2 linked regions of the Colwellia sp. M166 genome follow. The protein of the gene in region 1 binds, or shares a complex with, the protein of each later gene. Links are inferred from orthologs where the notes say so. Each region holds a gene or a part of one and is shown on either strand. Other genes may lie near its edges. The genes, in order: xseA and xseB.

Region 1 (4,976 bases):
GCATCAAGCCTAAAATCTCAGCACGTGATGCGCCTTCTTTAACGGTAACTAATTTATCTTTTTTGGTCATTAAGGCCGAAACAGGTTTAGTTAAATCGGTTTCAAAGCGTAAATCACGACCGGTAATAATACCGACGAGCTTATTTCCTTCATCAACAACAGGAAAACCAGAAAAACCCAGTTCATCCGCTAAGCGCATGGTATCTAAAATACTTGCACTCGGGTTGACGGTTACGGGGTCGGAAACAATACCACTTTCAAATTTCTTAACTTTAGAAACATTTTTGGCTTGTTCAGCAATAGTCATGTTTTTATGAATAAAACCTAAACCGCCCTCTTGCGCTAAAGTAATGGCTAAACGTGCTTCTGTTACTGTGTCCATCGACGCAGAAATCATAGGAACATTTAAATTGATCTTTCGAGTTAATTTTGTTTTTAAGTCGGCAGTATGAGGCAGTACCGTAGAATGGGCTGGTACTAGTAAAACATCGTCAAAGGTTAACGCTTCTTGGGCAATTCTTAACATCGCAACATCTCTCTAAAATGAGTGGTTAGGGAGGAAATATTGCGGCAGAATTTTAACCGCTTTCCCTGCGAAGGTAAACTTATAAATGCAATAAAACGAAAATAAACTGTCGATGATCACCGAAACAAATATATAATAGCGCGTAACTATTCCATTATTACGCCTTAACAATAAAAAAAGTAACACATTTATGGCTCAACAGCATATTCTACAAGTAAGTGAACTAACGAAAAAAGTACGTTTTATCTTAGAAAGTGAGTTAAATACCGTCTGGTTATGTGGCGAAATATCTAATTTTATTGCTGCCAGCTCCGGACATTGGTATTTATCACTAAAAGATCAAAAGTCACAAGTTCGCTGTGCGATGTTTAAAGGTAATAATCGCCGCGTTAGAATAGCCCCACAAAATGGCCAACAAGTATTAGTACGCGCTAAAGTATCACTTTATGAACCACGAGGTGACTTTCAGCTCATTATTGAGCAAATGGAACCTGCTGGTGAAGGACTATTACGTCAGCAGTATCAATTATTAAAAGATAAACTGCATGGAGAAGGCTTATTTGAATTACATCATAAGCAGGCAATTCCTAAGCTCATTCAAACCGTAGGTATTGTAACTTCTCCTACCGGTGCTGCGGTAAAAGACATCATCACAGTACTAAAAAGAAGAAACCCATTATTAAAAGTCATTATCTACCCAGCATTGGTACAAGGTGAACAAGCTAAATACGATATAGCTCAGGCCATTACTATCGCCAACCAACGCAATGAAGTTGATGTGCTATTAGTCGGGCGTGGCGGTGGTTCGCTAGAAGATTTATGGGCTTTTAATGAAGAGATGGTTGCTCGTGCTATTTTCCAGTCGACAATACCAACCATTAGTGCCGTAGGCCATGAGATTGATACGACACTATCTGATTATGTCGCCGATTTAAGAGCCCCTACCCCCTCAGCCGCCGCAGAAATAGTTTCTGCTGATATCGATGAGCGTATTAATAAAGTAGTTGAATTACTCAAGCGCGGACAGTTTGCTCTAAAACAGCAATTAAAACGCTCAAGTCACCTATCAAATACCTTAGGTCATAGATTAAGCCAAGTACATCCTGAACAACAGTTACAAAATAAACAACAAAAATCTGATCAGCTGACCATGCGCTTACAAAGCTTAATTTCTCGAGGGTTTAATCAGCTTAAACAAAAGCCTAAATATCTTGAACAGCGACTTCTCAATGCCGCACCAACACAGACAATAAAGCAGCATCAACAGCAACTGACTCAGCTTAAGAGTCAGCTTATCGGCGCGCAACAACGATTATTAATCGCCAAACAAGAAAGCTTCTCTCATCAATGCGAACAACTACATATCGTCAGCCCACTAGCCACTATCGCCCGAGGCTATAGCATTGCACGTGATGAACAGCAAAAACTAATCAAAAGTATTAAAGATATTAGTGTCGAAGATAATATAAAACTAGAAGTTTCAGACGGAATAATAGCCGCTCGTATTATCGCAATCGAGAAAATTAATGCGGTGAAATAACCGCTTGTTGTAAGAGCTTGGTAACTTCTAATTTACTTGAGTCATCAAATTTAACCCCTAACATAATGCCATCACTTTGCACTTTGCTGTTACAGATTTCAGCTTCTAGCTTAAGGTTTTTCAAGCCTTGGAAGTCTTCAATGATAATTTCTATCGGTTTGTCATCGCTCAAGGTTAATTTTTCGCCATTATTAATCATAAGCTGGCAACCTGTAACTGAAATATCTGATATCACTGAGCCCCAGTATTCATCTTTAACTTTAACTTTTGCTTTAATGTAAGTTTCAATTCGTACGGAAGAGCGTAAGTTTTGTAAACTAACCTCGCGCGGAAATTCCAGCACAATAATACGTGAAGGTATTTGAATGGTTTGTTTAATGTTAGAAACAAAAGCGACGACGGCACCTTCATGACCTTCAATAAGTCCGCGGACAGTTACGCCCATGCCCTGAGCAATGTATTGGGAAAAATTACCTAATTTTGAACTATCAGGATATTGTACTAAAACGTAATTTTTTGGCATATAACCAATAAAAAATGAACGGAACTTACCCCGCTGACCAGCAGGTGTAGACATATCCAACGTCACTGTAGCTCCTGGCTGTAATAAAGCTAAATTGCGATTTAATCGCCCTATTATTTCCATTTTTACCGGGGTATCAGACATGATTTTCCAAAATATTTAGCCTAAAATAATCAAAAAAATATAAATTTATTAGCAATTTTACAGTAGCGGAATACTGGCCTGAAAGCAATATCCTTTGTTGGCTATGTCGCTATAATTGCCTATAAAAAAAGCTGATTTTATCAATCAGCTTTTCATTAGTAGCATGGTATTTTACTTAACTAACCTCAGCTCGGGATAAGAATTAATTAAATTGAACTAAGTGCCCGTTCCACGATCCGATCTTTCGACCAAGAAAAAACAGAAAGATAATAAGGAACGGGCATGAATAAACTAGTTGAAATATTCTGTGATGTCGATGATTTTTGTCGCGTATTTATCCCACAATGGGAGAAACAATTAATTGCTGATGGAAGTATCAAGCGAAATCGTCCATGCCGTATGGCTATGAGTGAGATAATCACTATATTAATTGCTTTTCATACATCAAATCATCGCGACTTTAAAAATTATTATAAAGGTTATATTGCTAAGTTTTATCGTTCACATTTCCCTAGCTTATTGAGCTACACTCGATTTTTAGAAGTGATGCCTAAAGCGGTCGTTCCACTTTCTAGCTACTTTTCAATACTTAAAGGTGAGTCTACAGGTATTGAGTTTATTGACTCTACAAGCATAAAAGTATGCCATAACTTAAGAATTCCTAGACATAAAACATTTGACGGTATAGCCGAACGGGGCAAAGGAACAATGGGTTGGTTTTATGGGTTCAAACTACATTTAGTCACTAACTTTAGAGGTGAAATAGTTGAGGCTAAATTAACTACTGGCAATGTTCACGACACAAAGCCCGTATTAGCCTTAGCTAAAAACTTAAAAGGGAAGTTATATGCAGATAAAGGCTATATAAGCAAAAAATTAACAGTTGGTTTGAAGGAAAAAGGAGTTGATTTGATAACAACCGTGCGCCGTAATATGAAAGCCAAAGCTATGTCGTTATGGGATAGAGCAATGTTATCTAGACGGTTTATTATTGAAACGATAAATGATCAATTGAAGAATATATCTCAAATAGAGCATTCGCGTCATCGTAGCCCTAATAGTTTTATGTTGAATTTACTGGCAGGTTTAGTGGCTTATTGCCTTAAAGAAAATAAGCCAACCCTTAATATTAGTGACGTAGAGAAGAATGCTATGGTTAGGGCTTAACCCGATCTGAGGTTAACTAGTCTTTCTTATAACCTTGTGTTGCCCGCGCCATTTTCTTTTGCTCGGTATAGGTCAACTTTTTCTTACCAGCAAATGGATTAGAGGTTTCTCTAAACTCAATTCTGATTGGTGTGCCCATAATTTTTAATGATTTACGGTAGTAGTTCATCAAATAGCGCTTGTAAGAAATCGGTAAGTTCTTCGCTAAATTACCATGGATAACAATAATTGGCGGGTTATAACCACCGGCATGAGCATATTTTAATTTAATACGGCGACCTTGATGCATTGGTGGCTGATGATCAAACACCGCCATATCTAGAATCTTAGTTACCATAGAAGTAGAAATACGTTTCGTCGCTGAAACAAATGCTTCTTCGACTGACTCATATAAATGACCAACACCTGTACCATGTAGCGCTGAAATAAAATGAATACGGGCAAAATCAATAAAGCCTAAACGACGGTCTAACTCAGATTTAATACGATCTTTAACATGATCATCTAAACCATCCCATTTATTTACCGCTAACACTAAAGAGCGTCCGGCTTCTAAAATAAAGCCAAGCAAACTTAAGTCTTGATCGCTAATGCCTTCTTGGGCATCAATAATCAGTAAACAAACATTGGCATCTTCTATCGCACGTAAGGTTTTAATCACTGAAAACTTTTCAACAATATCAGTGACATTTTTACGGCGACGAATACCTGCGGTGTCAATCAGTGTATATGGTCGACCATTGTGTTCCATTGGGATATAAACACTATCTCGCGTGGTACCGGGCATATCAAATACCACAACTCGGTCTTCACCCAAAATGCGATTAGTTAGCGTTGATTTACCAACATTAGGCTTACCAATAATAGCCAGTTTAATGGTGTCGGTTTCTTCTGGCGCTTCATCGATATTTTTCTGATCTAATGCTTCATTATTAATGTTTTCGTCATACTCACCATCAAACTCATCATTTTCTTGTGCTTGTGGTCTGCCCAGCTCTTCAATATGAGGCGTTAATGCCAGCGTTAATAGTTGGGTAACACCACGACCGTGTGCAGCCGCAATCTGGTGTACTGCA
Region 2 (8,952 bases), 1.7 Mb from region 1 along the record:
CGAATACGAATGATAACTTGCTGCCCTAAAGACTCTAACTCAATAGCACCATCTTGAATTTGCTGCTCCATTTGTTCAGCAATTTTCTTTACTAACTCATTAACTTGTTCTTGTGAGGCTTGCTCTAAGTCATCTTTCGCTTTTTGCATGGCTTGTGCTGACATTTCATCAGCAGTACTTTGTGATTGTCCGCCACGTTCAGTACCACGTTGCTCTTGACGACCACCCGCAGAGGTTTCATCACCGGCTTGAAATTCCAACATTTGCTGGGTCATTTCCATGGTTTGCTGTTGAATAACTTCAATCGGTGTTGGCTCAGGTTTACCTGGACGAAACTCCTGAGCAATAATACTGGTACCTTTGGGAATATCTTTAACTTCAATTTTATTCTGTACACCAAAAGCAAATTTCATTGAACCCGCAATTTGCTTGAACTTTAAGACATCCATTTCAGAAAATGATAAAAGCAAGACGAAAAAACACATCAATAGCGACATTAAGTCGGCGAATGTTCCCATCCATGCCGGTAGCCCTGGAGGTGGACACTTACATTTATCTGCCATAATTAACTCCCGCTATTCTTCGGTGGTATCCACAGCTCGCTTACCTTCAGCAAGATAGTTCTTCAACAAGCCCTCAATTACCCGCGGATTTTGCCCATCCTGAATTCCTAATACGGCATCAAGCACTAACTCTTGATTCAGTTTCTCTTCTGCCATGCGTAATTTTAATTTATTGGCGATGGGAATGGCAATAACGTTGGCTAAAAAGGCACCATATAATGTGGTTAGTAGTGCCACCGCCATAGCTGGACCAATGGCCTTGGGATCATCCATATTTGATAACATCGCCACTAGACCAATCAGAGTACCAATCATCCCCATAGCTGGAGCAACATCGGCTAATGCCATCATCATGTTAGAACCTGACTCATGACGCTCTGTTGTCAGATCAATATCCTTCTGCATGGTAGCTCGCACAACATCGGCATCATGGCCATCAACTAGCATATCAACACCCTTTTGCATAAAAGCATTAGATATTTCAGCCTCTTCTAGCGCTAAAAAACCGCCTTTACGTGCAGCGTCAGCCATTTCAACTGCTCTCTCGATTAACTCTTCAGGTCTCTCCAATTTAAACATGAAAGATTTAGCGACAATTTTCCCAATACCGAAAAACTGACCTAAATTGTAATTTGCTAAAACAACAAAGATTGAGCCGCCAAATACAATGATCACTGATTGCACATCGGCAAACATGCTAATGTCACCAGCGAGTAACATTGCCATAATCAGTAAACTTATAGCCCCGACTATGCCTATTAACGTTGCTAAATCCACAAATGCCTCCGGTAAATTTTCTTGAATATATCCGCTGTGTTGATAATACCTGATGAATTGATGTTTCGCGAATACTAATATTTTTCGTATTACGACTATTATCGCTCTTATTGTCAATAACTTAAGAAGATAATGTCAATATTTTACTCTTCAGCTTAAATTCATCATTAATTGACCCAGCGCGCCAGCTAAGGTAAGTTTGCGCCTAGAGTTCATATCACGCTAAAAAAGTCCATGGCCAGAAAAAAAATTGAAAATTTAAGCTTTGAAGAATCATTAGATGAATTAGACACCATAGTGCAAAATTTAGAGCAAGGCGATCTTGCTCTTGAAGAGTCAATGGCTTTATTTGAGCGCGGTTTGCACCTAAGTCAACATAATCAAGAAAAGCTAAAAAGTGCTGAGCAGCAAATTAATATTTTGCTAGAAAAAAATGGCCAAAGCCAATTATCACCATTCAATACTGACGAGACTATCAGCAGTGACTAAACTTAAAAACCTTGATAATGTGCAAGCGCGTATTGACACTTATTTAACTGCTAAACTTGACAGCTTAGCGCGCAATGATGAAAAACTATTGGCTGCTATGCGTTATGGTTTACTCATTGGTGGTAAGCGTATGCGTCCCTACTTAGCCTATATTACCGGCGAAGCTTTAGCTGCTGAGCAACATGACATTGACGGTGTTGCCGCAGCAATTGAGTGCATTCATGCCTATTCCTTATTGCACGATGACCTACCGGCAATGGATGACGATGACTTACGTCGTGGTCAACCGACTTGTCACAAAGCCTTTGATGAAGCGACCGCTATTCTCGCTGGTGATAGTTTACAAACCTTAGCTTTTGATATTATTGCCAATCATGATTTCTCTGAAGCTGTTACTAGTAAACGTATTATTTTATTACGTTACTTAGTCAATGCCGCAGGTTATCAAGGTATGTGTGGCGGTCAAGCGTTAGATTTAGCTGGCACAGATAAAAGCATTACACTTGCAGAATTAGAGCACTTACATTCTTTAAAAACCGGCGCTTTACTTGAGGCATCGGTTATGATGGCTGCTGAATGCAGTCAACAAGCGACAGAAAATGATAAAAAACAATTAGTACAATATGCTAAATTAATTGGTTTAGCTTACCAAGTGCGAGATGATATTATCGATATCACATCAACGGAAGAAGAGTTAGGCAAACCAACAGGCTCTGACCTTGCTGCTAACAAAAGTACCTACCCTGCACTGTTGGGTTTATCTGGCGCACAAGAGAAAGCAGAAAACTTATATCAACAAGCGCTTCAAGCTTTAAGCACTTTGCCTTACAATACCCAGAGCTTGTCCGATTTTGCGACTTTCATTGTTAGTCGCAAACATTAATATAAAAAATTTAATTGAATAATATGACTATAAACCTAACTGAATATCCTTTACTGGCCAATATTGACAGGCCTGAAGATTTGCGAAAAATAAATAAAAATAAATTAACGCAAGCCAGTGAAGAATTAAGGCGTTACCTCTTAAACTCAGTCAGTAAAAGTAGTGGCCACTTTGCTTCAGGGCTAGGCACTATTGAGCTAACGGTTGCCTTACATTATGTTTATAACACACCATTTGATCACTTAATTTGGGATGTAGGCCATCAAGCCTATCCACATAAAATATTGACTGGTCGTCGCGATCAACTGCACACTATTCGTCAAAAAGATGGTTTACACCCTTTCCCATGGCGCGAAGAAAGCGAATATGACGTGCTGAGTGTCGGACATTCAAGCACTTCAATTTCTGCTGCTTTAGGTTTGGCGGTTGCTGCAGAGCAAGAAGCGAAAAACCGTAAAGTGGTTGCCGTTATTGGTGATGGTGCTATGACTGCGGGTATGGCATTTGAAGCATTAAATCATGCCGGTGATATCAATAAAGATATGCTCGTCATATTAAATGATAATGAAATGTCGATTTCAGAAAATGTTGGCGCTTTAAATAATCATTTAGCAAAACTACTTTCAGGCAGCATATATACCGGCATTCGTGAAGGTAGTAAGCGGATACTTAAAAACATTCCTCCTATTAAAGAACTTGCTAGTCGCGCTGAAGAGCACTTAAAAGGCATGGTAGTGCCAAGTACTTTCTTCGAAGAATTGGGCTTTAATTATATTGGCCCTATTGATGGTCATGATGTTAACGGTTTAGTAAATACTATTTCCAATATGCGCAACCTAAAAGGCCCTCAGTTATTACATATTGCCACTAAAAAAGGTAAAGGTTATCAACAGGCTGAGCAAGATCCAATCAAGTATCATGCTGTACCTAAGTTTGATCACACAGAAACAACATTACCTAAAAGTGCACCAAGCTTGCCAAGCTATTCAGCCATATTCGGCGATTGGCTCTGCAAAACAGCCGAGCAAGACAGTAAACTAGCCGCGATCACTCCAGCCATGCGAGAAGGCTCTGGTATGGTGCAATTTAGCCAGCGCTTTCCAGAACAATATTTTGATGTCGCTATTGCCGAACAACATGCGGTAACCTTTGCTGCCGGTTTAGCTATTGGTGGACGCAAGCCTGTTGTCGCTATTTACTCAAGCTTTTTACAGCGTGGCTATGACCAATTTATTCATGATGTTGCTATTCAAAACTTACCGGTTTTGTTTGCTATTGATCGCGCCGGTATTGTTGGTGCTGATGGCCCTACACATCAAGGTTCATTTGATTTAAGCTTTATGCGTTGCATACCTAACTTAACGATTATGGCGCCATCTGATGAGCGTGAATGCCAATTAATGCTCAACACGGGCTATCAATTAACTACCCCAGCTGCTGTACGTTACCCACGCGGCTGTGGCAATGGTGCTGAATTACCTACACTCAATGAAACTATTGAGCTTGGTAAAGCTAATACCATACGTGCAATAGATGACAGCACTACAACCACTAAAGTGGCGATACTTAACTTTGGTACAACACTGAGCCAAGCGAAAATAGCCGCAGAAGATATTAATGCCACGTTAGTTGATATGCGTTTCGTTAAACCGTTAGACCAAGATATCATCAAAACATTATGTGCTAACCACGACTGTATCGTCACCGTTGAAGATAATGCCATTGCCGGTGGTGCAGGCTCGGGTGTTAATGAGTTTATTTTAAGCCAAGGTATAGCGAAAAAGATCCTCAATATAGGACTACCTGATAGTTTTATTAAGCACGGCACACAGGCTGAAATTCACCAAGAGCTTGGTTTGGATAGTGAAGGTATACTTGAGAAGATAAAGCAGTTTACCGCTTTAAATTAAACCTTTAAAACATATTCAAAGATAATAAAAAAGCTATTTGAATTTAATCAAATAGCTTTTTTATTGAGCTGCTAAAAGTTATTCTAGTGATAAGTAATTACAACGCACTCAATTGAATAACAAGTACGTTGATTTCGCTTAACAAAACCGTTTTTAATCAGCAATATACTCAACCACTTCTAGACCAAAGCCTGAAAGTGAATGATATTTAGTCTGTGAGCTTAATAAACGCATTTTACTGACTCCTAGATTAGCTAAAATTTGTGAGCCAACACCAACGTTGCGAGAGCCAACATGACGTTTAACTTCTTTAACAGCTCCACCGGCGTCTAATTTTGCATATTTTTGTACTTGCGCAATAAGCTCCATAGGTGACTCATGTTTGCCTAATAGGACTAACACACCGCCTTCTTTGGCAATTTTTTCTAACGCATCAGCCATTGGCCATTTAGCGACACTTTCGCGTTGACTAAATAATAAATCTCTAAAGGTGTTTTCTAAGTGTACACGCACTAAAGTGGGCTCTTCTGGATTAATTTCACCTTTCGTTAAGGCAAAATGTGCTTGGCCGTCAATAGTGTCTTTAAATACCGTAAGATCAAAATCACCAAACGCGGTTGGTAGCTTACATTGAGAAACACGTTCAATGGTGGTTTCGTTAGCATTACGGTATTCAATTAAATCGGCAATAGTGCCCATTTTAACGCCGTGTTTTTCAGCAATAACTTCAAGATCAGGACGACGCGCCATGGTGCCGTCTTCATTGAGTATTTCAACAATAACAGCGGCCGCTTCAAGACCAGCTAAACGTGCTAAATCAACACTTGCTTCAGTATGGCCAGCACGATTTAAAACACCACCATCTTTAGCAATCAGCGGGAAAATATGGCCTGGTTGTACGATCGAGTTATGATCAGCATCCTTGCCGACTGCCGCTAATACGGTTGTCGCTCGATCAGCAGCAGAAATACCTGTGGTAACACCTTCAGCAGCTTCAATAGAAACCGTAAAGTTAGTGGTAAATTGTGCGTCATTTTTATCAACCATCAAAGGTAATTTTAACAATTCACAGCGTTCTGCTGACATTGGCATACAAATAAGGCCACGGCCATGAGTTGCCATAAAGTTAATCGCTTCTGGCGTAACTTTTTCTGCTGCCATAATGAAGTCACCTTCATTTTCGCGATCTTCGTCATCCATTAGGATGACCATTTTACCTTGAGCTATATCGTCGATAATCTCTTGTGGCGTGTTTAAATTCATGACAACCTCTTTATTTAATAAAACCACTGCGCGCTAATAACGCGTGTGTAACACCTGAAGCTTCTGGCTTGTCAGCTGTTTGCTTGGTAAGTAATCTTTCAATGTATCGGGCGATTAAATCAACTTCTAGGTTAACTTTAGTGCCCACTTGATATTGATTGATAATAGTTTGTTGTGTGGTATGTGGCACAATCGTTAAACGAAACTTATCTGCTGTTAAGCTGTTAACGGTTAAGCTTGTACCATCAATAGTAATTGAACCTTTTTCGGCAATATAGGCGGCTAGTTCTGTTGGCATAGTCAGCCAGTAATCAATACTATTACCTTGATGCTCAATGCTGGTAATTTCACTCACCGAATCAACATGCCCTGAAACCATATGGCCGCCAAAACGCGTGGTTGGTAGCATGGCTTTTTCAAGATTAACGCTATCACCTATTTGATAATAAGCTAAAGCTGTGCGTGCTAATGTTTCACTCGAAACATCAGCGCTAAAGCTAGCACTGTCTATCGCAACAACCGTTAAGCAAATGCCATTAGTGGCAATTGAGTCGCCTAATTTAACATCTGACAAGTCTAATGTTGCAGTATCAATAGTAACGCGTGCGCCACCACCGGAGGTATTAATTGCTCTCAAACGCCCTACGGCTTCTATGATCCCTGTAAACATTGTTTATCTCGTCACTTATTTATCTGTTTATACTGAAAAGAATACTCTTGTCAGCCTATCGATATTAACGACTAAATTTTGCCGTTAATCTAATATCTTTGCCTATCATGCGAATATCGGTAACATCAAGATTTTTCGCTGCTGATAACTGCTTAACGTCGGGCATATTAACTAAGCTTTTTCCGTCAGCGCCCATAAGTTTAGGCGCTTGGTAAAGTACTAATTCGTCAACTAAATTTTCGCTAATAAATGCGCCAGCTAACTGAGCACCTGACTCAATTAAAATATCGTTCAAACCTTGTTTAGCTAAATAAGCCAATAATGCACGAAGATCAATATGATCACTATTTTTCGCCTTAACCATAGGCACTTGTTCTACGAAATGAGGCCAAGTTAGGTCATTTTCAATAGTATGTCGAATTAATAATATTTTACTCTCGCTTTGGAAGATAGCGAGATCAGGTGTTAAGCGGTTTTTGCCATCAATAATAATACGCACAGGTTGTCTAACATCGGCTTGTGCATAGCTATTTTTTAACTCACCTAAGTCATGCCAACGTACAGTCATCTTGGCAGCATCAAAAATGACCGAATCGGCGCCACAAACAACCGCACAACTTTGCGCTCTTAGGCGTTGCACATCAGTGCGCGCTTCACTCGAGGTTATCCATTGACTTTCACCGCTGGCCATTGCGGTTTTACCATCAAGGCTTGCGGCAAGCTTAACGCGAACATAAGGCAGTTTAGTGGTCATTAATTGAATAAAGCCCGGATTTAAAGCCCGGGCATCTTGCTCAAGTAGCCCAAATTGTGTCGTTATACCTGCAGCATTTAAAAGTTCAAGGCCGCGGCCCGATACTTTCGGATTAGGATCCACCATAGCGGCAATAACATGGCCTACTTGCGCTTTAATTAACGCTTCTGCACACGGTGGTGTTAAACCATAATGACTACAAGGCTCTAATGTAACATAGGCAGTAGCGCCCTTCGCCTTGTTGCCCGCTTGTTTTAACGCATGAACTTCAGCATGCCCCTGCCCAGCTTTTTGATGATAACCTTCGCCGACAATTTCATCATTGAGCACGATCACGCAACCAACCCGTGGGTTAGGCGAAGTGGTAAAGTGGCCACGCTTTGCCAAATTAATGGCACCTTGCATAAACTTATAATCTGCTAAAGAAAAATCACTCATTATTGCACTCGAGGTTAAGCCTAATTATGTTTAACTCGTTAGTCATCATCGCCTAAACGGGCAATTTCTTCACCAAATTCTTTGATATCTTCAAACGAACGATAAACTGAAGCAAAACGAATATAAGCAACTTTATCTAAGCTTTTTAGTTGCTTCATAATAATAGTTCCCAACATTTCACTCGATACTTCCCGCTCACCAGTAGCTCGTAGTTGCGATTTAAGTTTATTAATCGACAATTCCATTTCTTCGGTGCTAACCGGTCTTTTTTCTAAGGCTCGTAATAAGCCACTGCGCATTTTATCTTCGTTGAAAGGTTCACGAGAACCATCACGTTTTATAATGCGCGGCATCACTAACTCAGCACTTTCAAAGGTAGTATACCTTTCATGGCACGCTAAACATTCGCGACGACGGCGGACTTGATGACCATCAGAAACTAAACGAGAGTCGATAACTTTAGTATCGGTGGCTGAACAAAAAGGGCAATACATGGATTAGTTCCACAGTCGTGAGAATTTAATCTCGCTATTTTAATTGAAAATCATTCATTAAGCTAAAAATCTTGCCATTAAAGCGAATTTATACCAAGTTTATTAAGTTTGTTCCCACTCAGAAACTTAGTAAAATTGGTATTAAACCGTTAAATAAAAAATGGCCACTACTGTGGCCATTTTTTATGACTTGCCTTACGTTTAGTAAAGAAGTCGTGATTTATTCACTTTGTTATAACGAATTACTTATAAACAGGAAAACGTGCACAAAGTTCACTTACACCTGCTTGCACTTTAGCAATCACAGCGTCATTGTTAATATCGTCTAAAATATCACAAATCCAACCCGTGATCATTTGAGTTTCTTCAACACCAAAGCCACGACGCGTAATCGCTGGGGTACCTAAACGTAAGCCAGACGTTACAAACGGTGAACGTGGGTCATTTGGTACAGAGTTTTTATTAACGGTGATATGAGCACGACCTAATGCTGCATCAGCATCTTTACCGGTAATGTCTTTATCAATTAGATCAAGTAGTAATAAATGGTTTTCAGTGCCATTTGACACAACTTTATAACCACGCTCTTGTAACACTGCCACCATAGCTTTGGCATTATCTAACACGTTTTGTTGGTAAACTTTAAATTCCGGTGCTAACGCTTCTTTAAATGCTACCGCTTTCGCCGCGATAATGTGCATTAATGGGCCA

What was found.
Region 2: the proteins of xseA (region 1) and xseB are in contact, whole or in part, in a cryo-EM structure (PDB 8TXR), measured with the Escherichia coli proteins. The link is inferred for Colwellia sp. M166 from one-to-one orthologs.

Annotation. Positions count from the first base shown.
Region 1 is NZ_CP040755.1:3,583,737-3,588,712, reverse strand. What follows is about bases 1-2,891. They hold xseA (exodeoxyribonuclease VII large subunit), read left to right. Parts: upstream 1-716; coding sequence 717-2,066; downstream 2,067-2,891. Other genes in these bases: FGD67_RS16220 (PilZ domain-containing protein), read right to left, coding at 2,050-2,733; guaB (IMP dehydrogenase), read right to left, coding at 1-526. In the rest of the region: FGD67_RS16215 (IS982 family transposase), read left to right, coding at 3,016-3,900; ribosome biogenesis GTPase Der, read right to left, coding at 3,917-4,976. UniProt on the Escherichia coli protein: Bidirectionally degrades single-stranded DNA into large acid-insoluble oligonucleotides, which are then degraded further into small acid-soluble oligonucleotides.
Region 2 is NZ_CP040755.1:1,875,632-1,884,583, forward strand. What follows is about bases 414-3,201. They hold xseB (exodeoxyribonuclease VII small subunit), read left to right. Parts: upstream 414-1,574; coding sequence 1,575-1,829; downstream 1,830-3,201. Other genes in these bases: FGD67_RS08495 (flagellar motor protein MotB), read right to left, coding at 414-563; pomA (flagellar motor protein PomA), read right to left, coding at 576-1,340; ispA ((2E,6E)-farnesyl diphosphate synthase), read left to right, coding at 1,822-2,712; dxs (1-deoxy-D-xylulose-5-phosphate synthase), read left to right, coding at 2,736-3,201. In the rest of the region: more of FGD67_RS08495, read right to left, coding at 1-413; more of dxs, read left to right, coding at 3,202-4,622; ribBA (bifunctional 3,4-dihydroxy-2-butanone-4-phosphate synthase/GTP cyclohydrolase II), read right to left, coding at 4,776-5,885; FGD67_RS08525 (riboflavin synthase), read right to left, coding at 5,896-6,555; bifunctional diaminohydroxyphosphoribosylaminopyrimidine deaminase/5-amino-6-(5-phosphoribosylamino)uracil reductase RibD, read right to left, coding at 6,620-7,747; transcriptional regulator NrdR, read right to left, coding at 7,786-8,241; glyA (serine hydroxymethyltransferase), read right to left, coding at 8,484-8,952. UniProt on the Escherichia coli protein: Bidirectionally degrades single-stranded DNA into large acid-insoluble oligonucleotides, which are then degraded further into small acid-soluble oligonucleotides.